Regions from separate parts of the Candidatus Pantoea multigeneris genome, predicted to be linked through region 2. Evidence: predicted binding sites of a transcription regulator. Region 2 holds the regulator's gene; the other holds the start of a gene.
What was found. Region 2 encodes PurR, which represses purine synthesis genes. Its sites were predicted from a motif close to CANGCAAACGTTTGCNTG; they were not measured.
Positions count from the first base shown of each region.

Region 1: a site for PurR is predicted at 8,347-8,364, ahead of glyA (serine hydroxymethyltransferase). Genes of this name have one in related genera too.

Region 1 covers NZ_VWXF01000001.1:1,153,740-1,166,245, forward strand. The annotation lists gene trmJ (tRNA (cytosine(32)/uridine(32)-2'-O)-methyltransferase TrmJ) at 1-560, opposite strand, end outside; gene suhB (inositol-1-monophosphatase) at 687-1,490, shown strand; gene F3J40_RS05280 (nickel/cobalt transporter) at 1,561-2,544, opposite strand; gene F3J40_RS05285 (DUF1007 family protein) at 2,535-3,161, opposite strand; gene csiE (stationary phase inducible protein CsiE) at 3,318-4,589, shown strand; gene F3J40_RS05295 (3-phenylpropionate MFS transporter) at 4,569-5,705, opposite strand; gene F3J40_RS05300 (glycosyltransferase) at 5,881-6,945, shown strand; gene glyA (serine hydroxymethyltransferase) at 6,980-8,233, opposite strand; gene hmpA (NO-inducible flavohemoprotein) at 8,565-9,749, shown strand; gene glnB (nitrogen regulatory protein P-II) at 9,788-10,126, opposite strand; gene glrR (two-component system response regulator GlrR) at 10,204-11,550, opposite strand; gene qseG (two-component system QseEF-associated lipoprotein QseG) at 11,537-12,184, opposite strand; gene F3J40_RS05330 (sensor histidine kinase) at 12,188-12,506, opposite strand, start outside.
Region 2 covers NZ_VWXF01000001.1:58,824-71,329, reverse strand. The annotation lists gene F3J40_RS00330 (major outer membrane lipoprotein) at 1-172, opposite strand, end outside; gene pykF (pyruvate kinase PykF) at 476-1,888, opposite strand; tRNA gene F3J40_RS00320 (tRNA-Val) at 2,224-2,300, opposite strand; tRNA gene F3J40_RS00315 (tRNA-Val) at 2,312-2,388, opposite strand; tRNA gene F3J40_RS00310 (tRNA-Val) at 2,393-2,469, opposite strand; gene F3J40_RS00305 (MATE family efflux transporter) at 2,623-3,996, opposite strand; gene F3J40_RS00300 (riboflavin synthase subunit alpha) at 4,184-4,846, shown strand; gene cfa (cyclopropane fatty acyl phospholipid synthase) at 4,886-6,034, opposite strand; gene punC (purine nucleoside transporter PunC) at 6,342-7,544, opposite strand; gene punR (DNA-binding transcriptional activator PunR) at 7,653-8,567, shown strand; gene purR (HTH-type transcriptional repressor PurR) at 8,564-9,589, opposite strand; gene F3J40_RS00275 (C40 family peptidase) at 9,956-10,768, opposite strand; gene F3J40_RS00270 (Grx4 family monothiol glutaredoxin) at 11,134-11,466, shown strand; gene rnt (ribonuclease T) at 11,584-12,255, opposite strand; gene gloA (lactoylglutathione lyase) at 12,363-12,506, opposite strand, start outside.

The DNA.
Region 1 (12,506 bases), 1.1 Mb from region 2:
AAGCGCTCCAGATCGTCCACCAATGGATAAGGGGTATCGTCAAAGGCGGGCTTCTTCTCGCCCTGCTCCTGCGACTGTAACCATGCCATACGCACTTCGTAGGCAATCACCTGTACGGCCATCGCCAGGTTCAGCGAGCTGTAGTCAGGGTTAGCCTGAATGGCGACGTGGTAATGACATTTTTGCAGTTCGTCATTGGTCAGACCGACGCGCTCACGACCAAACACCAGAGCAACCGGAGCCTGTGCCGCCTCTTCTACGCTTTTCACACCACATTCGCGGCCATCCAGCATCGGCCACGGCAGTGTACGAGAGCGAGCACTGGTGCCAACCACCAATGCGCAACCTGCAATGGCTTCATCCAGCGTATCAACAATTTTTGCTTCACCAATCACATCGCTGGCACCTGCCGCGAGAGAGATGGCCTGGGAATCTGGTTTAACCAACGGATTCACAAGGTAAAGGTTAGTTAAGCCCATGGTTTTCATAGCACGGGCGACGGAGCCCATGTTGCCGGTGTGAGAAGTTTCCACCAGCACGATTCGAATGTTTTGCAGCATAGTGAGGAGTTGTTGTCAGAAATTTGTGGCGCGATGCTAACATAAAAGCAGGACATTTACCGAACGCGCTGTTATACTCCGCGCCGTTTGTTTCCCCCGTTCTTTAACATCCAGTGAGAGATACCGATGCATCCGATGCTCAACATCGCCGTGCGCGCAGCGCGCAAGGCCGGAAATTTAATTGCCAAGAATTATGAAACCCCGGACGCTGTCGAAGCCAGCCAGAAAGGCAGCAACGACTTCGTAACGAATGTTGACCGTGACGCAGAACGTCTGATCATTGAAGTGATCCGTAAATCTTATCCGAAACACTCGATTGTAACGGAAGAGAGCGGCGACCTGTCAGGTGAAGATCAGGATATTCAATGGGTAATCGATCCACTGGATGGCACCACCAACTTTATTAAACGTCTGCCACACTTCTCTGTTTCTATTGCTGTCCGCATCAAGGGCCGCACTGAAGTGGCTGTGGTTTATGACCCAATGCGCAACGAACTGTTCACTGCCGTACGTGGTCAGGGCGCACAGCTCAATGGTTTCCGTCTGCGTGGCAGCATTGCTCGCGATCTCGATGGCACCATCATCGCTACCGGTTTCCCGTTCAAACTGAAACAGCACGCCACCAGCTACATCAATGTGGTTGGCAAACTGTTCACTGAGTGTGCTGATTTCCGTCGCACCGGTTCTGCCGCGCTGGATCTGGCATACGTGGCCGCTGGCCGCGTCGATGGCTACTTCGAAATCGGCCTGAAGCCATGGGACTTCGCCGCAGGCGATCTGCTGGTACGTGAAGCTGGCGGCCTGGTGACTGATTTCACTGGCGGTCACAGCTACATGATGTCTGGTAACATCGTTGCCGGTAACCCGCGTGTGGTTAAAGCTATGCTGGCATCCATGCGTGATGAACTGAGCGATGCGCTGAAGCGTTAATCTCCTCAGAAATAAAAAAGCCCGCCCGCTCGTCATGAGCAGGCGGGCTTTTTTTTGTGCCCATAACCGCTTAAATGCCCAGCGGACTGATCCCGCCACCGATTCCCGGCGTGGCGCTTTGCCACAGAATAAATGCCGCCACCAGCAGAATAATACCACCCAGTAATCCTGACAGCGGCAGTAGCCATTTTGCACCCTGCCCTTCGCTACGCTGCCCAAGACGTTGCGCTAACGCCCGCGAGCGATGGACCAGCAACCCAACCGCAGACACCGTCACCGCCGTTCCCAGCGCCATGATCGCCGCTGACGCCACGCCCCACCAATAAACCCCAATCACTTTCGCGAACAGCAGCATCATGATGGCCCCGGAACAGGGACGCAGTCCCATCGAGAACACCAGCAACAGTTGGGTCTTCCAGCTTACCGCCTGCGCAATTTGTTCGGCACTCGGTAAATGGGCGTGGCCGCAACCGCAGTTGGCATCATGCTGATGCACTGGACGCAGGCTATGGATGGTGAGTTTTGGCGGCGGCTGGAGCAACGTTTTTAAGCTACGCAAGGCACGTACTGAAATCCATACCCCCAGCGCTGCAATCAGCAAATAGCTGCCCTTCTCTAGCCAATAGCTACTCAGATGTAGCTGGCGGGAGGACGTTTTCAGCAGCACCAACATCACGGTCACCAGCACAATAGCAACGCCACCCTGCACCAGCGCGGCAAGCAGTGTTAACTTCAGGCTGGTTTTAAGCCGTGCGGGATGCGTCGCAAGAAAAGTAGAGATAACCACTTTGCCATGCCCCGGCCCCATAGCATGCAAGACCCCATACACCAGGCTAAACAGCATGAGCGTGACGCCCGCCTGATGCGGATGTTCTGCAACGCGCTGGAGCAGTTGCGTCATTTCGCGGTTAAGCTGTGCCTGCCAGACAATGGTCTGCATCAGCAGGGGCGTCCAGAAATACCACAGCACAATACCCGAGAGTAGCAACAGCAGCAGGAACAGCGTCACCGGCCAGTAGCGCCGCGTGATGGGAATAACGTTAATTAATGACATGTCAGGGTTACCGTCTGAGCAAACTGGCGGCCAAGATCCATGGTCTCCGGAGGCGCATCTGCTTTATCCAGTGATAAGGCATATTGCTTCAGCGAGTCATTGGGTTTTGGCGTATGGAGATCAAAACTGCAACGCGCCTGGAGATCGGCTGGCAGCGTAAGTGCTTTGACATTGTCGTAGTACATATCGACAAAGTAGCTGGGATCGTAAGTCAGGATTTGAAAGCGCTGCGCCCCTTGTAACGAAGGCGGCTCCGCTAACGGTAAGATAAACTCCAGCACCGCTTTCGCCCCCTGACGTGACAGGTTGTATTCACTCGGCAAATCGTGGAATTTTACCCGCTGGCCATTCTGCCAGATTTCAGAGAAGTAGTGCTGACCCAGCACTCGCGCCATCACGCCTGCCGCCAGTTTCTTCCACACCACCGATCCGGGTTTGGCATCGCCCGCGTCATACAGCAGGTCCGCAGAGGTAATCTCGTCCATCGTCCAGGTCATTTTCAATCCGGAAAAATGATTGTCCTTGCTCACCAGTTCGGTTTGCATATCGATGAAACTGTGCGGATGCGCCCAGGCAACGGGAGTGAACATCAGCAGAGCCAGTAAAATCTTATTCATCATGTTATTGAACCGCCAGCGAAGCAGAAAGGCGCCTAACGTAACAAAAAATGTGACCCGGATTAAAGCCCGGTATAAAAAACCAGACGGTTAATGCGGTATTTCAGCACCCTGGCTATTCTTAGCACAAATCGACCTGCTGGATACTTCGCCTTGATGAGTGCCTCACCGCTCTTCACCCGTTCCCAGCGCCGTTGCCATCTGTTGCTGCTGTTGTTTCTGCCTGCTCCCGTGCTCACCCCGGAAAAACTCTGCCAAATCAACAGAGTTGATGCCGGTGTTGCGCGTGAGGATATTGTTGCCGTAGGCGAAGAAATACAGCGCTTTTACCAACTGGAGCTACATCAGATGGTGGATGGCAGCCTGCGCATTCATGGCACTGAGCTTAACCGCCGGATATGCCTGATCCATGCTTTACGACGTGCGCTGCGCCTGTCGCGGGAATTTGTTTGTCAGGCGTTTAGTACCCCATTGCGCCAGCGTCTGAAGCTGTTAAAAGTGGAAAAAGCGCTGTATGACGACACCAATTTGCAGGCATTGATTCACCATTGTGAACTGCGGCTGGGGCGGGAATTTAACGATCGCGACCAGGTGTTTTTGCAACTCTATTTCAAGTTTGTCCTGTGCCAGCGCCACACCCCGCTGTTTAGCGCAGCGCAACAGCAGTGGCTGGCACAAAAGCCCGAGCGCAATGCCGCTGAAGATGTGGTGCGTCACTGGCAGAAGCGCAGCCATCTGATACCCGGTGAGGGGGAAACCGATTTCGGCACGCTGCTGTTTGCGCTGATGCACGCTCCCGGCCCAGATTCACTGCACCACCCGTGCGGTGTGCGACTGCGGCAGGCGGTAACCCGGCTGATTGCACATTTCGAGCAGGAAGCGGGAACGCTGTTTAAGCAGCGCGGTGAACTTCGTCAACAGCTCTATACCCACCTGGCGCAGGCACTGGATCGCAGCTATTTTGCCATCGGCATCGATAACAGCGTGGCGTTAGATGTGGCACAGCTTTACCCCCGATTACTGCGTACCACCCAGGTGGCATTACAGGCCTTTGAGGCTGGCTATCAGGTTAATTTGAGTGAAGAGGAAGTTAGCCTGGTGGCGGTGATTTTTGGTGCCTGGCTGATGCAGGATAATGCCTTGCAGGAAAAGCAGGTCCTGTTACTGACTCACGAGGACGCGGAAGCCGAGCGGGCGCTGGAAAGGCAGATTCGCGAAATTACGTTACTGCCGTTTACCCTGCGCTACCAGGATCTGGATGATTTCCAGCAACAGGGCGCACCCGAGGAGATAGATTTGGTGGTGACGCCCTATATGACGTCACTACCACTCTTCTCGCCGCCGTTGATCCTGGCACAAGTGCCCCTGACGGATGAACAGCAAATGCACATCCGCCAGTTACTGGATTCAGGCTACGCGCGGTCGTAAAAACAGCGCTGGCAGTACCACCAATGCCATGACCCAGAACAGATGGCCTTGTAGATGGGTAAACAGGACGCCGCAAATCATGGTCATCACCGCAATCCCACCGCCCATTGCCAGCGCCGAATAGAGTGATTGCAGACGAATGACCTGAGCACCCTGCCGTGATGAGATAAAACGCATCGCCGCCAGGTGGCACACGGTGAAACTCCCGCAGTGGAGAATCTGCGCCACAATCAACAACGGCAGTGCGCTGCTGGCACCCAGTAATGTCCAGCGAATCAGTGCGCAGACGGCGGAGAGGAGCAGTAAGTCACGCGCGCTCCAACGACGAAACAGCCGGTGACTCAGGGCAAAAATCACAATCTCAGCCACCACGCCCAGCGACCAAAGGTAGCCCACTACCGTTGCTGAGTAGCCCTGCTCCTGCCACCAGATGGCGCTAAAGCCGTAGTATGCCGCATGGGCACCCTGCATCAGGGTGACGCAAAGCATAAAGCGCCTGACCGCACTCTCCCGTAGCAGTTCACGCCAGGCTTGCCAGCCCACTGCGCCGCTTTGCCGTTCTTCTCCCTGTGGTTTGGTTGCGGGCGGTATCAACATGCCCGCCAGCATCGCTAACAGCCCGGCGCTTAATAGCACCAGAATCGCCTGCGAGGAGTAAGCGCTAACCAGCATCCCGGTGAGTGCTGAGCTAATGACAAATGCCAGCGAGCCCCACAGGCGCACCGGGCCATACACCAGGCCAATTTGCTGGGTCCAGGTCGCGGCTAATGCATCGGTCAACGGCACCAGCGGTGAGAAAAACAGGTTGAAACCGACCATTACCAGGAGCAGCCATAACCACTGCTGGCCGATCCAATACCCCACGGCGAACAGGCAGGTCATCAACGCCAGCGCACGCAGGACAGTAATCAGTTGTGAAGGATTTTTTACCTGGGAGGAGAGCAGCAGGCTCCCCACAAACCGCGCCACCATGCCGCAGCCAAGCAGCAGGCCAATTTTTTCCGCATCCAGTCCGCTGCCCTTGAGCCAGACACTCCAGAAAGGTAAATAAATGCCGTAGCAAAAGAAGTAAGTAAAGTAGCTCAGACCGAGCCATCTTGCTGATTTGAGTGTCATTATCCCTCCGACGATGGAGCAGCTACTTTGTCAGAAAGGTAAATAAAATAAAAGAATATTTAAAATAAAAAGACGCTAACTATTAACCGACCAAAAAACCAGACCTGGCTTGGCTTGGCTTTGAGAAGAGAAAAAAAACGTACAATTTCTCCGCTAATCATAGGTGAAATAAAAGATGAAAAATATCAAACGTGTGCTGGTGCTTTCAGAAGTCAGATCAGGACATGGTGGTTTAGAAAATGTGACTCGCTTTGTTATTAACACCCTTAATGAAGATCCAGAATTTCATAGCTCACTCTACTTTTTCCACAATGGTGAAAAGCCGACTTCAAACACATGGATTAACAATCTGAAATGCCACTACAGTAATAAAATAAGCAAGAATCAAAAACTGAATTGTTACTTCCACATTGTAAAACTGGCTTTATTTATCAAAAAAATCCGACCTGACATATTAATAGCATTAGGCACCAGAGAGTGCCATATAGCAGGATGGGCAATTAAGATGTCATGCCTGAATATCACGCTGTATTCATGGATGCATAGCCCACCAAACTTAAAATATCGACCGGGCTACCTGACTATGGCCCATCGTCATTTAGCCATTAGTAATGAAGTCGCTACACAGTTAATCGCGTTGGGTGCGCGAAAGAGTGATATCGACCTGATATATAATTTTGTTAAGCCATCAGAAATCACAATTGGAAGGCCAAAAAAACTCAAAATTTTGTATGTCGGCCGGATACTCTATGAAGAAGAAAAAAGATTAAAAACACTTTTTGAAGCATTGCGATTATTATGTATTCCATGGTCGCTGGATGTGATTGGCGATGGGAAAGACAGGGTGACATGCCAAAAGAAAGCAACAGAATGGGGTATAGATAATAACATCACATGGCATGGATGGCAGGAAGAGCCTTGGGTTTATATTGAGAGACAGATTGATGAAATAAGTTGCCTGGTATTAACCTCCCGTTTTGAAGGTTTTGGCATGGTATTAGTTGAAGCAATGTCCCGGGGAATTTACTGCATCTCATCGGATTGTGGTGGCCCGAAAGATATCATTGCAGAAAAAGTAAACGGTGAGTTTTTTGCCACTGATGACGCTAAGCAGTTAGCCATGATTCTTGCCTCTTTACCCAACCGTACCGATCTCCCTATCGCTGAAACCATTAAAGCCAGCATCAGAAAGTTTCATGAAGATCGCTATATCCGCCGCATAAAAAAAAGCCTCGCTTAGCGAGGCTTTTCATTCAGGAAAGCTTCAGCCGTTATCAGGCATACACTGGCAGGCGAGCACAGATTGCCAGTACTTTCTGCTTAGTGCTTTCGATGACCGCTTCGTCATTGATGTTGTCCAACACGTCAGCGATCCAGCCAGCCAGTTCACGTACGTCAGCTTCTTTGAAGCCACGACGGGTAACTGCTGGTGTACCGATACGCACACCAGAGGTGACGAACGGGCTCTTAGGATCGTTTGGAACGCTGTTCTTGTTCACGGTGATGTAGGCGCGGCCCAGGGCAGCATCAGCATCTTTACCGGTCAGACCTTTGCTTACCAGGTCAATCAGGAACAGGTGGTTTTCAGTGCCACCAGAAACGATGTCGTAGCCACGTGCCAGCAGCACTTCTACCATCGCTTTCGCATTCACAGTTACCTGCTGCTGGAAAGTTTTGAACTCAGGCTCCAGCGCTTCTTTGAAGGCAACGGCTTTACCTGCGATCACGTGCATCAGTGGGCCGCCCTGGCCGCCTGGGAACACCGCAGAGTTCAGCTTCTTGTAAAACTCTTCAGTACCACCTTGTGCCAGGATCAGGCCGCCACGTGGACCCGCCAGGGTTTTGTGGGTGGTGGAGGTGACAACGTGTGCGTGTGGAACTGGGTTCGGGTAAACGTCTGCCGCAACCAGGCCCGCTACGTGTGCCATATCAACGAACAGGTAAGCGCCTACGCTGTCTGCGATTTCACGCATTTTTGCCCAGTCAACTTTGCCTGAGTATGCAGAGAAGCCGCCAACGATCATTTTAGGCTGGTGAGTTTTTGCCAGCTCAGCCAGTTCGTCGTAGTTAATTTTGCCGGTTTCATCAATGCCGTAAGGGATGAAGTTGTACAGCTTACCAGACAGGTTTACCGGAGAACCGTGAGTCAGGTGGCCGCCGTGTGCCAGGTTCATACCCAGAATGGTGTCGCCCGGCTCCAGCAGTGAGGTGTAAACCGCGAAGTTAGCCTGTGAACCAGAGTGTGGCTGCACGTTAGCAAAGTCAGCACCGAACAGCGCTTTTGCACGGTCGATAGCCAGTTGCTCAACAATATCAACATACTCACAGCCGCCGTAGTAGCGTTTGCCCGGATACCCTTCCGCGTATTTGTTGGTGAGCTGTGAACCTTGCGCCTGCATTACACGCGGGCTGGTGTAGTTTTCTGAAGCAATCAGTTCAATGTGCTCTTCCTGACGCACTTTCTCCTGCTCCATCGCCTGCCACAACTCGGCATCATAATCGGCAATGTTCATATCACGCTTTAACATCCGGATCTCCTGACTCAGCTAACTTTCTGTAACGGTAATAATGGCCCGCGAAGGGCGAAGGCACACAGTGTAAACCGTTTTGAGCAGTGAAGGTAGCACCCTGACACTCTTTTTGCGCAAACGATTGGCACCCTTTCGCCACGCGGGTTTTATCCTTTTTATCCCGTCCTGAATTTCATGATATTTCCCCCTATGGAACCGCCTTTTTTTGCTTTCAGTGGCCGTAAAAGTTGCCGCTTTTGTCCCCTTGCTAACTATCCGGTTATTTACAACCCAGCGCGACAGGCATAACATGCATTTCAAATACATGTTTAAGAAACAGGATACGCCGATGTTGGATGCTCAAACTATTGCCACCGTAAAATCCACCCTGCCTGCCGTTGCGGCAGTTGGACCGGAGCTGACTCGCCATTTTTATGATCGTTTGCTGTCACATCACCCTGAGCTGAAAAATGTGTTCAACATGAGCAATCAGCGCAATGGCGATCAACGTGAAGCGTTGTTCAATGCCATCGCCGCGTATGCCAGTAACCTTGAGAACCTGGCGGTGTTGTTGCCGGCGGTTGAAAAAATTGCCCAGAAGCACACCAGCCTGAATATCAAGCCTGAACAATATGCAGTGGTGGGTGAACACTTACTGGCAACCATTCAGGAACTGATGGATCCCGGCGAAGAAGTCCTGGCAGCGTGGGGCCGTGCTTATGGAGTGCTGGCCGATGTGTTCATTCAGCGCGAAGAGAGCATCTACCATCAGTCTGAAACGGCAAACGGCGGCTGGCGCGGCACACGCGCATTCCGCATCAGTGCGATTACCGATCAGAGCAGTGTGATTAAGAGCATCGAACTGACGCCGGTAGACGGTGCGTCTGTGGTGGATTATCGTCCAGGTCAGTACCTTTCTTTGTATGTGCAGGCAGAAGGCATGGCGAACCGCCAGATCCGTCAGTATTCATTGACGGCCACCCCGAATGGGCGCAACTACCGCATTGCGGTTAAACATGAAGCTGCGGGCACAGTCTCTGGCTGGCTGCATGAGCAGGCAAAAGTGGGTGATGTGGTGGAACTGGCAGCGCCTCACGGCGACTTCTTCCTTGATGTGGATGCCCAAACTCCCGTCGCGCTGATCTCCGCTGGCGTTGGACAAACCCCGATGCTGGCCATGCTTCATCAGCTGGAGTCACAGCACCATGCTGCCCCGGTGACCTGGTTACATGCCAGCGAAAATGGGCTTCAACATGCCTTCGCAGCGGAGGTGACACAAGCAGGGAAAAATCTGGCCCAATTTAGCCAGCACATCTGGTATCGCGCACCGGAAATCAACGACTCAGGTCGGTTTGATCAGCAAGGATTGATGGATTTAAGTCAGGTTTCCGCAGCCATTGCCGGTGAAAATCAGCAGTTCTATCTGTGCGGACCGCTAGGGTTTATGCAGTTTGTTGCCGGACAGTTGCGTGATGCTGGCGTGGCAGCAGAACGCATTCACTACGAAGTGTTTGGTCCACATAAAGTGGTGTAACTGAGCCGCCCGCAGCCTGGCAGCTGCGGGCGAAGGCTTTAGATCGCCTCTTCATCTTCTTCGCCGGTACGGATACGCACCACACGAGCGACATCAAAGACAAAGATCTTACCGTCACCGATTTTGCCGGTCTGCGCAGTTTTCATGATAGTTTCAACGCAGGTGTCTACGATGTCATCACCCACTACCATTTCGATTTTTACTTTTGGCAGAAAGTCGACCATGTACTCCGCACCGCGATACAGCTCAGTGTGGCCTTTCTGGCGACCAAAACCTTTCACTTCGGTAACGGTCATACCGGTGATGCCTACTTCAGCAAGTGCTTCGCGCACATCATCCAGCTTGAACGGTTTGATAATTGCATCGATCTTTTTCATGACAGACCCTTTTCTCGCTCCCTCCGTGCCCGGATGGGGTTCCGAATAAGTATAAGTGTGTTTGGCAGCGTTGCAGCCTAATCTTTAAAGTCGCTGGCGTCTAGCTCATGGCGTGACAGCAGCTTATAAAACTCAGTACGGTTTCGTCCAGCCAGACGCGCCGCATGTGTGACATTGCCTTTGGTGATTTGCAGCAGCTTGCGTAAATAGTTCAGCTCGAACTGGTTACGCGCCTCAACAAACGTGGGCAACGCACTGTTCTCTTCTGCCAATGCCTGCGAGACCAGCGCATCCCCAATCACCGGAGAGGAACTTAAGGCCACACACTGTTCAATCACGTTCACCAACTGGCGGACGTTGCCCGGCCAACTGGCGGAAATCAGTCTTTTCATCGCATCGGCGGAGATGCTGCGTACAAACGGCTTATGCTTTTCGGCGGCCTGACGCAGTAAATGGTTAGCCAGCAGCGGAATATCTTCCGTGCGCTCATGCAACGCCGGAATACGCAGGTTAACCACGTTAAGCCGGTAATAGAGATCTTCACGGAACTGCTTTTTTTCCATGGCTTTCGGCAAGTCACGGTGGGTCGCACTGATAATACGGACGTTGATATCACAGTCCTGATTACTGCCCAGCGGACGCACTTTACGCTCCTGCAAGACGCGTAGCAGTTTTACCTGCAAGCTTTGTGGCATGTCGCCAATCTCGTCGAGGAATAAAGTGCCTCCTTCGGCGGCCTGAAACAGCCCTTCTCTCGCACTGACCGCGCCGGTAAACGCGCCACGCGCATGACCAAACAGTTCTGATTCCAGGAGTTGTTCCGGCAGCGCACCACAGTTAATGGCAATAAAAGGCCGCGCCGCGCGCGGGCTGGCGGCATGAATCGCCTGTGCCAGCACTTCTTTGCCGCTTCCGCTCTGCCCGTTAATCAGGATGCTGACATCGGATTGCGCCACCATGTGTGCCTGCTCCAACAGCCGCAGCATCTGCGGACTGCGCGTCACAATTGCAGCACGCCAGCGATCGTCATTTTGCGGTGCTCGCAGGGATAAGGCTTCATCAATCGCCTTATACAGTGCATCGCGGTCTACCGGTTTGGTCAGGAAGCTGAACACCCCTTGTTGCGTTGCAGCTACCGCATCCGGGATCGAACCATGGGCGGTGAGGATGATCACCGGGAGCCCTGCATGCCGCTGCTGAATCTCAGCAAACAGCGCCAGCCCATCCATTTCGTCCATGCGCAGATCGCTGATCACCAGATCAACACGATCCCGGGCGATCAGCCGTAGTGCCTCTGGCCCTGAGGCCGCCGTCACTACCTGAAACCCCTCACTGCTTAGTCGCATGCCCAGCAGTTTGAGTAGCCCAGGATCGTCATCCACCAGTAACAGACGTGCCGAGTGTTTCACTTTATGGCTCCTCATGGGCTGCGTGCGTGCTGTCACTGGCATCCGGTGATTTACGGGATGAGAGCTGACGTTCAATGTCAGCCAGTCGTTGCAGCTTACGCTGCGTCTCTGCCTGCGCCTGGCGTGACTGGCTCAACTGCTGTTGTAGCTGCTCTAACTGCCCGTCACTGCCCTGTTGCAGCTTAAACGCCCGGGTACGGGTTTCGCTTAGCTCTAGCTGTGCGGCCTGCTGGCTGCGCCAGAGTTGGATTAACGGCCGAACCTGGCTGGGGAATTCAGTGCTGTAGCTGTCGAGTGCGTTGACGAAATCGCGCCGTTCAGGCGGTGTGACATTGCCATTCGCCAACAAAATGCCCTGCTTAAAGGCGCGGGACCAGCTTTCTACAGGCCAGCCGTGGGCTTCCGCCCGCGCATCTGCCGGCGACAGACGGTCTGCACAGTCAATCGCTCGTAACCAGTAAAGGGGATTGCTCATCGCCGAGGCGGCTTCAATGTGCCAGACATCCCGACAATCGGTGGCGAGGTAGTCGGGCAGCTGCAATACCGGTTCGGCCACTTTGTGGCTATCGCTGGCAACAGAAGGCACCTTAGTCGTACTGCAAGCGCTGAGCAGCAAAGCGCTCAGCAATAGGGGCATGACCATTCTCATTCGTCAGGGTTTTCCGGCTGTGGCGTTTAATTCAATACGAAAACAGACATCGGCGTCTTTACTGTCAACCAGTTTCAGGTCGCCCTGCATATGCCGCAGACAGTCACGCGCAATGCTTAACCCAAGGCCACTGCCCTTTACCGGCCCTTTGCGCTGCTGACTCCCCTGATAAAAGGGCTCGAAAATCATATCGCGCTCGGTCACGGGGATCGGGGTGCCACTGTTGGCCACTTCAATCGATACTTTGTTGCCTGATAGTTGGCTACGCAGCCAGATGTTACCGGATTCAGCCCCATAGTTCACGGCGTTAGAGTAGAGATTA
Region 2 (12,506 bases):
CAGCCTGAACGTCAGAACGGATTGCGTTCACGTCGTTGCTCAGCTGGTCAACTTTAGCGTTCAGAGTCTGAACGTCTGAAGACAGCTGGTCGATTTTAGCGTTGCTTGAGCAGCCAGCCAGCAGAGTTGAACCCAGGATTACCGCGCCCAGTACCAGTTTAGTACGATTCATTCTTTATACCCTCTAGATTGAGTTAATCTCCATGTAGCGTTACAAGTATTACACAAAGCTTTTTGAGTTGAGAATAAATTTTTGCTAATAACCTGCTTAAACTTGATCGTTCGCTCAAAGAAGCAGCGTCGAACAGAAGATGATAAAAAAATTTAGCGAAAACAGAGAGTTTTAATCGGATTAACCTTAATTTTTCGACGAATTGAATAGTTATTTTCGATTGGAAATTTTGCCAGTTTGTATTAGCTGAGGAATAAAAAAACGCCCGAGGAGGGCGTTTTTTAAAATAGGATGAAAAATATCTTACAGACGATGTACAGAAGCGGTGTTAGTAGTACCGCTCGGAACTAATGCGCCCGAAACCATTACCACGATATCACCCTGCTGCGCGTAGCCACTTTCCAGGGCCGCTTCTTTACCAAGACGGTAGAAGTCATCGGTTGATTCAATTTTAGAGACCAGGCGAGTTTCCACACCTTTGGTCAGAACCAGCTGACGCGCGGTGGTTGGATTGGTAGTCAACGCCAGGATAACAGCATCCGGGAAATACTTACGGATCGATTTGGCTGACTTACCGGCTTCGGTCGCAACAACAATCAGAGGTGCTTCCAGTTTTTCTGCCGTTTCTACCGCACCGCGACATACTGCTTCAGTGATACGCAGTTTGTGGGTGTCATGCGGTGTGTCGATACGAGACTGCATCACGCGGTCTGTACGTTCACAAATGGTCGCCATGATGGTCACAGCTTCCAGTGGGTATTTACCTTTGGCACTCTCACCAGACAGCATTACGGCATCCGTACCATCGAGGATGGCGTTAGCCACGTCGCCTGCTTCTGCACGGGTAGGGCGCGGGTTTTTGATCATCGAGTCCAGCATCTGCGTTGCAGTGATAACCACTTTACGCGCCTTGTTGCACTTCTGGATCATCATCTTCTGCGCAAAGATAACTTCTTCAACCGGGATTTCAACACCCAAGTCGCCACGTGCGACCATGATGCCGTCTGATGCTTCGAGGATTTCGTCGAAGTTGTTCAGGCCTTCCTGGTTTTCAATTTTAGAGATGATCTGAATCTTCTCGCCACCGTGCTGCTTCAGGTGTTCACGGATCTCTTCAACATCTGAACGCTTACGAATAAAGGAGGCTGCAACAAAATCTACACCCTGTTCGCAACCGAAAATCAGGTCACGCTTGTCTTTTTCCGCCAGCGCAGGCAGCTGAATCGAAACGCCTGGCAGGTTAACGCCTTTGTTCTCGCCCAGATCACCGTTGTTCAGGACTTTACACACCACGGTATCGCTGTTGACTTCAGTCACTTCCATGCCAATCAGGCCATCATCAACCAGCACGGTGTTGCCTACTTTCAGGTCCTGGGTCAGGCCTGCATAAGTCACTGCTACGCGCTCGTTGTTGCCGATAACGGACTGGTCTGTGGTGAAGGTAAAGGTCTGACCGGCTTTCAGCGCAACGTCATTACCGCCTTCCAGCTTAATGGTGCGAATTTCTGGGCCTTTGGTGTCGAGTAATACCGCTGCAGTCTGGCCGGTTTTCGCGAGTACCGCTCGCAGGTTAGCGATGCGCTGACCGTGTTCGGCGTAGTCACCGTGGGAGAAGTTTAAACGCATGACGTTCATGCCTGCGTCCAACAGTTGGGACAGCACTGCTTCAGATTCAGTTTTCGGGCCGATAGTACAAACGATCTTAGTCTTTTTCATGACGAGTTATCTGTAGGTTGTGATGAATGATAAAGGTCGGGACGTGCTGCTGGTGCAACACGTGAGAATGCGATTGTTGTTTTTGTACAGAATAAAGAATAGAAGATGAGGTCAGCGCGTGCAGAGGAAGTTGTGCGCGAATAGGAAAACGCGATGGCGTTGTTGCGCAATAAAAAGACGTTAATTTGGCTGTCACGTTAGCGCTGAAACCTTTCAAGTGGGTCAACGGCGCTAGTATAGACGCTAAGTATGCGAAAACCAATTGGAAAACGGAAAAAGTCTTAAAATGCTTAGGGTTGGGATTTTATTGCGCAACAAGGGGAATAATCAGGAGATGGTGCGCTCTAGTGGACTCGAACCACCGACCCCCACCATGTCAAGGTGGTGCTCTAACCAACTGAGCTAAGAGCGCATTTCAGAATTTGGTGCGTCCGAGTGGACTCGAACCACCGACCCCCACCATGTCAAGGTGGTGCTCTAACCAACTGAGCTACGGACGCACTTTGGTGCGCTCTAGTGGACTCGAACCACCGACCCCCACCATGTCAAGGTGGTGCTCTAACCAACTGAGCTAAGAGCGCAACATGCTGTCTGGGTGACAGCGGGGACGAATATTATCGACAGTGTGTCTGACTGGCAAGGAGAAAAATGCAATTTTCGTGACGACTGACTGACATCTGTGCGATGCGCCGTTTTTTTATCCGAAACGGGGCATTTCAGCCCCGGATCAAGGACTAACGTGCGGCGCGAGTCAGGATCATCTCGGCAGGCAAACGCTGTAAACGACGGATGCGCCAAATCATCATCACGGCGGCCGACGTCAGCCCGGCAATGAAGCCGCACCAGAAGCCCGCAGGCCCCATGCGTGGCACAATCACATCTGTCAGCGCGAGCAGGTAGCCCGTGGGCAGGCCCAGTACCCAGTAGGCAATAAAGGTAATAAAGAAGATGGATCGCGTATCTTTATACCCGCGCAGGATACCGCTGCCGATCACCTGAATGGAATCCGAGAACTGGTAAATCGCGGCCAGTAGCATCAATTGTGCTGCCAGCGTCACCACCAGCGGGTCCTGGCTATACAACAGGGCGATGTGGTGACGGAAAACCACCGTAAACAGCGCAGTGATTGCCGCCATACAGATGCCAACGCCTTGCGCCGTCCATGCGGCGACGCGCGCCTGCTCGGCAGAACCCTGACCCAGACGGAAGCCTACCCGGATAGTGGTTGCCACACCCAGCGACAACGGCAAGACAAACATCAGCGAACTAAAGTTGAGTGCGATCTGGTGCCCAGCCACGCTGACAATCCCTAAAGGCGATACCAGTAAAGCCACAACCGCGAACAGCGTCACCTCGAAGAACAGCGCCAGCCCAATAGGAAGGCCTAAGGTAACAAAGCGCCACAGCACCGGCCACACAGGCGCAGACCAGCGTTCGGTCAGGCGGATATCCCGCATATGGGGGATGCGACGCACCCAGAAGCGCATCGCCACAAACATCACCCAGTACACCGTGGCAGTCGCGACACCACAGCCGGGGCCGCCCAACGCGGGCATGCCCAAATGGCCATAAATAAAGATCCAGTTAAGCGGGATGTTCAGCATCAACCCGAGGAAGCCCATGATCATGCCTGGCTTGGTTTTCGACAGACCTTCACACTGGTTACGCATCACCTGAAACAGGAGATAGCCGGGCGCACCGAACAGCAGAGCGTGCAAATAGGCTTCGGCTTTTTGCGCTAGCTGCTCGTCGATATTGTGCATGGAACGCAGTAGAAAACCGGCATTCCACAGCACAATCATAATGATGATGGCGAGAAACAGCGCCAACCAGTGCGCCTGACGGACCTGATGAGCAATCCGCTCGCGGCGACCGGAGCCGTTAAGTTGCGCAACGGTGGGGGTCAGGGCGAGTAAAATGCCGTGGCCCAGCAAAATCGTCGGCAGCCAGAGGGAGGTGCCAACGGCCACCGCTGCCATATCGGTGGCACTGACGTCGCCAGCCATAATCGTATCGACAAAGCCCATCGCAGTCTGAGCAACCTGCGCCAAAATGACCGGAATAGCTAAAGCGAGCAACTGTCGTGCTTCTGTTAAATACTTCTGCACTTAAACACCTGTTGTTATGAGGAATATTGAAAAAACGGGAAACCACAAGGAAAACGCGGCTTAGTGTAACTGGCAGCGGGAAGTTCGCCAATCTTTGCCGGCGTTTCGCTGTGGATGGCCTCTAATGCTAAGGCCGTGCTGCGCTAAGCTGTGATAAACTAACGCAAACTTCGCAGAGGCTATAGCTATGTTTACCGGTATTGTGCAGGGCACCGCAAAGATCGTATCAATAGAAGAAAAAGAGCTGTTTCGTACCCACGTGGCTGAATTGCCGGAAGAATTATTGCCTGGCCTGGCGCTGGGGGCTTCCGTTGCCCACAACGGTTGCTGCCTGACGGTCACCGCCATCGAAGGCAATCGCGTTAGCTTTGATTTAATCAAAGAGACGCTGCGTGTGACCAATCTCGGCGATATCCAAACCGGCGATGTGGTGAACATTGAGCGTGCAGCCAAATTCAGTGATGAGATTGGCGGCCACTTGATGTCTGGACACATTATGACCACGGCTGAAGTGTGCAAAATTATCCAGTCAGAAAATAACCGTGAAGTGTGGTTCAAGCCACTGGATGCTTCACAGATGAAATACATTTTGCATAAAGGTTTTGTGGGCATTGATGGTATCAGCCTGACCGTGGGCGATGTGACCAGGACCAAATTCTGTGTTCATCTGATCCCGGAAACCCTGGAGCGCACCACGCTGGGCAGCAAAAAGCTGGGACATCGCGTAAATATTGAGATCGATCCCCATACGCAAGCAATTGTTGAAACCGTAGAACGCGTATTAGCACAGCGGGAAGCCGCGGCTCTGGCAGCAGCGCAAGCAGCTCAGGACGAGCAAGAGGAAGAGTAATTCTGTGAACTGCGGTGGCCGGTGCCACCGCAGTAACTACTATCGCGCGACGCGCAATCCACCCTCTACGCCACGGCTAAATACCACTTGCCATAGCTGAATATCCCTGGCACGGAAGGCACCGGCGCAGGCATTCAGGTAGTAGGAGAACATGCGTTTAAAACGATCGCCATATTTCTCTTCCAGCTGTTCCCAACTGGCAATAAAGCGATCATACCAGGCCATCAGCGTAATATCATAATCGGCACCGAAGTTGTGCCAGTCTTCCATGATAAAGTGGGGTTCACTGGCTTCCGCAATATGACGGACGGATGGCAGGCATCCATTAGGGAAGATATATTTGTCGATCCACGGATCTACATTCATATCTGTCCTGACTGAACCGATAGTATGCAGCAGGAAAATACCGTCGGGTTTCAAATTTTTATCAGCAACATCAAAGTAGGTGGCGTAGTTTTTAGGCCCTACGTGTTCAAACATGCCGACGGAAACAATGCGATCAAATTGCTGATTCAGGTCGCGATAATCCTGCAACAAAATAGTGACGTCCAGACCTTCGCAACGTTGCTGCGCCAGCTTCTGCTGTTCCGCCGAAATAGTGACACCGTAAACGCTCACGCCATAATTACGGGCAGCAAATTCCGCTAATCCGCCCCAGCCACAGCCGATATCCAGCAGGCTCATGCCCGGTTGCAACTCCAGCTTACGGCAGATCATGTCTAGCTTAGCGTGTTGTGCGTCTTCCAGCGTTTCTGCGCTATCCCAGTAACCGCAGGAATATTGCATGAAGCGATCGAGCATCAGTGTAAAGAGGTCATTACCTAAATCGTAATGCTCTTTTCCAACAATCCAGGCACGTTTTTTGGATTGCAGGTTAGTTAAGCGCGCAGCAGCGATGCGCAGGGTATCTTTAAAATGGCGCGGCAGTTGCTGATCCAGTTTATGTTTTAACACATGGTGAAAAAACATATCGAGGCGTTCGCACTCCCACCATCCGTCCATATAGCTTTCGCCAAGGCCTAGCGACCCTTCCTGTAATACCCGCTTGAAGAAATCAGGGTGTTTCACCTGAATATCCCAGGGACGCGTACCATTAATTTCAATATCTGCCTTGCTCAGTAATTCATGGGCAATACGAAACCAATGGTTCTCTTCGAGGCTCACTTCTTCTATACACGATGAACTCATAGCATCTCCATCACACCTGTCCGGTCTTACCTGAGAAAAAGAATAGTCAATTTCTCGAAGCTTGTGAGAAAACTCACGGAATATTCCGTTCGCTTGAAATCCGGCGTTTTACAGAGGATTGATTCTGTGAAATGTCGTCTGAAACTCAGGGTACTGAAAAAAAAGCACAAGCCATCACGGCGACAGTGTCGCGCGCAAATGTGTCACTCATGTTATTGTTTTGTTAAGAACTTAATGGCCCAAGCGAGTATATGCTCACCTGGGTCAATATTCAACGGATTAATGTTAGCGTGCTAACCAATCCGTATCAGGGGTTATCTTCGCAGGCAGGAGAGGAAGAAACAATGTCAGAACGTGCGTTTAGCGGGCGCTGCCAGAGGTAGCCGAATGCGGCGATAACCACCGTGGCCGTCATGACCCAGGTGGTGGTACTCAGTGCCTCAACCAGCCCTGCGGAGACAATCAAGCTGGCGATAAAACAGAGCCCAAGTTGCAGCGCGTTCTGTAGCGCCGCTGCTTTGCCACTGGCTTGTGGGAAAGGCATGAGTGCGCGCGTCACCACCAGCGGATAAATGGCACCGTTTGCCATCGCCATGCCGCAGAAAGGCAATAACAGTGCGGTCAGGCTATCACCCATCCATTTTCCTGCTGCCAGCAGCAGCAAAATACTGACCGCATAGATGACGAGCAGGCGCGGCAGTAACAGCTGATCCGGGAACCGGTTCAGAAGGGCGCGACAGCCAAAACCACCAATCAGAAAGGCAACCGTCTGCGGCAAATAGCTCAAGCCAATGGCGGCGGGACTTAAACCGAGGTCTGCGAGAATAAACGGGGAGCCCGTCAGCCACGCAAAGAAACTCGCTGAACAGGCAGAATAGATAACGACATTTCCGCTGTAGGTGCGGTTAGCCAGCAGCGCAAAAAATCCGGGCTGCTTTTCCGTTACGTTGCGTGCCACCGGCTTAGTGGTGATGCGCAACGTAGCCAGCATGAGCACCAGGGCGATAACCGCCAGCACGGCGAAGATAGCGCGCCAGTTAAAGTGATCGAGCAACCAGGCACCCAGCAGCGGGGCCAGCGCAGGAGAGAGCGCCACCAGCGGCATAATCGTGGCGAACACTTTACCGGTTTGTGACTGGTCATAACGGTCCACCACCAGTGCCTGCCAGCTGATCGCTGCCGCACAAACGCCTACCGCCTGAACAAAGCGCAGCACCAGCAACATCTCGCCGCTCTGTACCCACAGCATACCGGCACAGCCCAGCGCAAACAGACCCAGTCCCGCTAACAGTACCGGACGGCGGCCGAGGCGATCGGACAGCGGTCCCCATACCAACTGGGCGCAGGCGAATCCAGCCAGGAACAGGCTTAAGCTCGCGCTAATAATACCCGGCGTGGTACTCAGGCTGGTTTGCATGGCAGAAAACGCGGGGAGGTACATATCCGTTGCCAGAAAGCCCAGCATACTAAGCACGGCGAGATAGAGCATAAATCCTTTTGACGACAACATAACAGGCTCATGGTTAATTCACACAGGCGGCAAGTGTAAAAGAGTGCAGCCGGGAGTGTGAAACGTTAATATTTGCAGGTTGCTGTGAAAATAATTGAAGGCAAGCTTATGTGGTCAGAATATGCACTTGAAGTGGTGGACGCGGTCGCGCGCAATGGCAGTTTCAGTGCGGCGGCACAGGAATTACATCGCGTCCCCTCTGCCGTCAGCTATACGATCAGGCAGTTGGAAACCTGGCTGGCCGTACCGCTGTTCGAACGTCAGCACCGCGATGTTGTATTAACGCCAGCGGGTGCGCATTTTGTCTCAGAAGGTCGTGAGGTCATCAAAAAAATGCAAGCCACTCGCCGCCAGTGTCAGCAGCTAGCCAACGGCTGGAGAGGGCGCTTTACGGTGGCCGTGGACAGCATCGTCAAACCCCACCGCGTCAGGCAAATGGTGCTGGATTTCTATCGTGCTTTTCCAGATATGGAACTTGCCGTGCAGTATGAAGTATTTAACGGTGTCTGGGATGCCCTGGCTGATGGGCGTGCCGATGCGGCCATTGGTGCCACTCAGGCTGTTCCGGTAGGAGGGCGTTTTGCCTGGCGCGATATGGGCGCACTGAACTGGCGCTGTGTGGTCGCAACCGACCACCCGTTAACACAAGTGGCCGAACCTGATGAAGACGCGCTACGTGCGTGGCCGTCACTGGTGATTGAGGATACCTCACGCGCGCTGCCACGCCGTATGACCTGGACCCTGGATAACCAACGTCGCCTGGTGGCACCGGACTGGCAAACAGGCCTGGCCTGTACGCAAGCGGGATTGTGTGTGGCGATGACGCCGGGCCATCTGGCGCAGCCGCTGTTGCAGCAGGGACAGTTGCAGGAGCTGAAATTACCGCAGGCGTTTCCAGACAGCCCCTGTTTTGTCACCTGGGCCGAGCAAAGTGCGTCACCGGCGTTGGCATGGTTGCTGACGTATTTGGGTGACAGCCACACCCTGAATCAGGAGTGGCTGAGTGAAGACTGTCCGGATTAACGGCGATAATCGCGGAACGGTCCATCGGCGACGGAACGGCGTTCAATTAATGTCGGATTCACTTCAATGGTCTGAGAGTCTTCACGTTTACTGGTGATGCGATCCAACAGCATATCCAGCGCTTTTTCACCTAACTCAGATTTTGGCTGATGTACGGTAGTGAGCGCTGGCGTGTAATAACGCGCGTTGCGCAAATTATCATAGCCAATCACGGAGATATCCTGCGGCACGCGCAGCCCCAGCTCATCGGCGGCGCAAATTGCGCCCATTGCCATGGCATCTCCGCCGCAGAACACCGCCGTAGGGCGCTGTTTTTGTGCCAGAATCTGCTGCATGGCGAGATAGCCCGATTCGGTTTCGAAATCCCCTTGCACAATCCACTCATCACGGATCGCCACGCCTGCTTCCTGTAGTGCCTTAACAAACCCGGCATGACGACCACCCCCGGTGTTACGTGCCATCTGTCCAGGGATCGCGCCAATATCACGGTGGCCGCGTTCAATCAGATAGCGACCGACCATATAACCGCCCTGGAAGGCGTTATCTAATACGGTATCGGTGAAATCGCCCTGACATTCGCCCCAGTCCATCACCACCATAGGGATATTACGGTTCTCTTCCAGCATTTTCAGGAGATCGTCCGGGTATTCCGAACACATCACCAGCAGGCCGTCTACGCGCTTTTGCGCCATCATTGACAGGTAGGCGCGCTGCTTATTCAGGTCATTGTGTGCATTACCCAAAATAAGGGTATAGCCCTTGTCGAAGCAGTGTTTTTCAACGGCATCAATGATTTCCGCGAAGTAAGGTGCTTCGCTTGAGGTCGCTAACAGGCCCAACGTCTTGGTGTGATTCACCTTCAGGCTACGTGCGACCGCGCTTGGGGAGTAATGCAGCGCTTTAATGGCTTCCCATACTGCATTGCGGGTCTCTTCAGCCACAAAGCGTGTTTTATTGATGACGTGCGAAACGGTGGTGGTTGAGACGCCCGCGCGTTTTGCCACATCTTTAATTGTTGCCATGTAAACCGGACTCCAATGCTTATCCTAATGTATTGATAAACATAATGTTAAACGTTTGCGTGCGCAGGGTGAAATTTGCGGAAATCCAACTGCCTTTTGACCACTATTTTGCCGCCAGAGTGTGACTTGGCGTGGGTAGGGTGGGCGGTGAAAAAACGCTGTTGCGCAACGAAGAAGGGGATTCTAGCAAGACACAGCAAAGATGACGAGATTTTTACAAGCCGCCACACGAAGCGCTAAACCAGAGGGGGCGGTGACAGCGGGGCAACCGAGGGAATCATTCACTGATGCTGTATCTGAATGCGTAGTTATCGCAGGCAAAAAAAAAGCCTGAAGGTCATCTTCAGGCTTTTTTCTCCGCAACACTCAGCGAATGGTGGTTGGGGTCATCATGCGGCGAGCACCGACATAATGGCTCTGCCAGTAATCATTACTGAGTGCGCTGATCTGAATATCTTTGCCGGTACGGGGTGACTGAATAAATTTACCGTTACCCAAATACACGCCAACGTGATCGGCCGCCCCGCGATGCGCAATGCGGAAGAAGACCAAATCCCCTTTCTGTAGCATGTCACGCTTAATCGGCGCTGCGTCGCGCAAATGGTACATCTCATTCGCGGTACGCGGGAATTTGTAATTCACCAGATCTTTATAGGCATACCAGACCAGGCCGCTGCAATCAAAACCGGTATACGGCGAGGTGCCGCCCCACTGGTAAGGTTTGCCCAACTGGCCCATTAGCTTGTTCATGGCCGTTTCACGGGCTTTCTGATAGCGCTGGCGGTGAGCATTGCTCATTTTAATCGTGGCCAGTTCAGTCGCTTTACCACGCGCACCACGCTTATGGCCGTAATATTTAACCCGTGCAGACTTAAGCTCGGCTTTCTTTTTTAATGGGGTGTGTTTTGTCAGATGCGCGGCTTTTTTAACCGGTTCGTGATGCACTTTCTCAGGCGCGGCTTTTTTACTGCGCTTAAGTTTCAGCTTTTCCATGGTTGTGGTACGGGTTTTCTTACCCGAACTTTTCACCGGGCGTCGCTTGCGGCGTTCATCTTCACGCGCACTTTTCTTCTCTGCATTATGCAAGCTGGCGTTAACCGGCTTATGCGGAGAAGCACATGCAACGTTCAAAAAAACTTGAGTAAAAGCCAGTATGAAAAGCGTAATCAGTAAACGCATAGTCCGGTTACAGGTTAAGCTGCCACGCGATATTGGCCGCGACAAAGTTAGACAAATCTGATCCTTGATCAGCACCGAAGTAATTCTAATCCAGTTTTTTTCGAAAAGGTAAGGTCTTTTTTTATTTAATTCTTACAGAGTGTGATTGTCGGAAAAACACGCAATCTCAGTAGGTTATAGCACCACAATTATGACAAAGAATGAATGAATCACCCTAAAAAAGGTGTGGCGGATATCGACTCATGAAAAATTTGAATTAACACAGATGGCGATTTGCTTTAGGGAACGCAAAATCCGGTTTTCAGTCGTGCCTGGAAATCGCTACAATAAAGAAACACGAAGTAGGGAATTGAGAGAGACATTTTATGAGCACAATTGAAAAAATTCAGCAGCAGATCAGCGAAAACCCAATCCTGCTGTATATGAAAGGTTCGCCAAAACTGCCTAGCTGTGGTTTCTCCGCCCAGGCGGTTCAGGCGTTGTCTGCCTGTGGTGAGCGCTTCGCGTATGTTGATATTCTGCAGAACCCGGATATCCGTGCTGAGCTGCCACGTTATGCTAACTGGCCGACCTTCCCACAGCTGTGGGTTGACGGTGAGCTGGTTGGCGGCTGCGATATCATCGTGCAGATGTTCCAGGCCGGTGAATTGCAGCAGCTGATTAAAGAAACCGCAGAAAAGTTTAAAGAAGCTGAGTAATGCATCCAGGCTGACAATGCCGTGATGCTTGCCAGTTAAGATCATATTCAAACAGGGCTGCCATTTTCAGGAATGGCAGCCTTTTTTATGTGCCTGAATTTTGTGACGCCGTCACGATTACGCTTCTTCCGCGCTCTCAGTGTCTTCTTCCACCGCTAAAGGCAGCGGCCAGCCACCAAGGCGTTTCCAGCGATTGACCAGTTCACAGAACAGCAGGGCGGTTTGCTCGGTATCATAAAGCGCGGAGTGCGCCTGGGTACTGTCGAAATCAATCCCGGCGGTTTTACAGGCTTTCGCCAGCACGGTTTGCCCCAGCACCAGACCACTGAGTGCGGCGGTATCAAAAGTCGCAAACGGGTGGAATGGATTGCGTTTCAGGCTGGCACGCTCAGCGGCGGCCGACATAAAACTCAAATCAAAATTCGCGTTATGGGCCACCATAATGGCGCGATTACAGCCGTGATCTTTGATGCCTTTACGCACCATCTTAAAGATGGCATGCAGAGCATCATGTTCACTCACCGCACCACGCAGCGGGTTGTGCGGGTCGATACCGGTAAACGCCAGCGCTTCCGGGTTTAAAATCGCCCCTTCAAAGGGCTCGACGTGGAAATGCAGTGTTTGATCGCAATGTAACCAGCCATCTTCATCCATCTTTAACGTCGTGGCTGCCACTTCTAATAAAGCATCAGTCTGGGCATTGAATCCGGCAGTTTCAACATCAATAACCACAGGATAGAAGCCGCGAAAACGTTGATTTAAAGCATTTTGGGAAGTTGAAGCAGACATCGGGATCTCATTGCAGATTTAGGCAGCGGGCATTATGGCAAAAAACGGCTGACGGTGCAGCAGGTTAAGCGAGCAGTCTGCCGGAACGGCAGACTGAAGGGGAGAGATTAGTGTCCCAGGCCGTGACCGGCGTGCTTGTTTTCGATCAGCTCAATTTTGTAACCGTCTGGATCTTCAACAAAAGCAATCATCGTGGTGCCGCCTTTAACCGGGCCAGCTTCACGGGTCACTTTACCGCCCTGTGAGCGGAT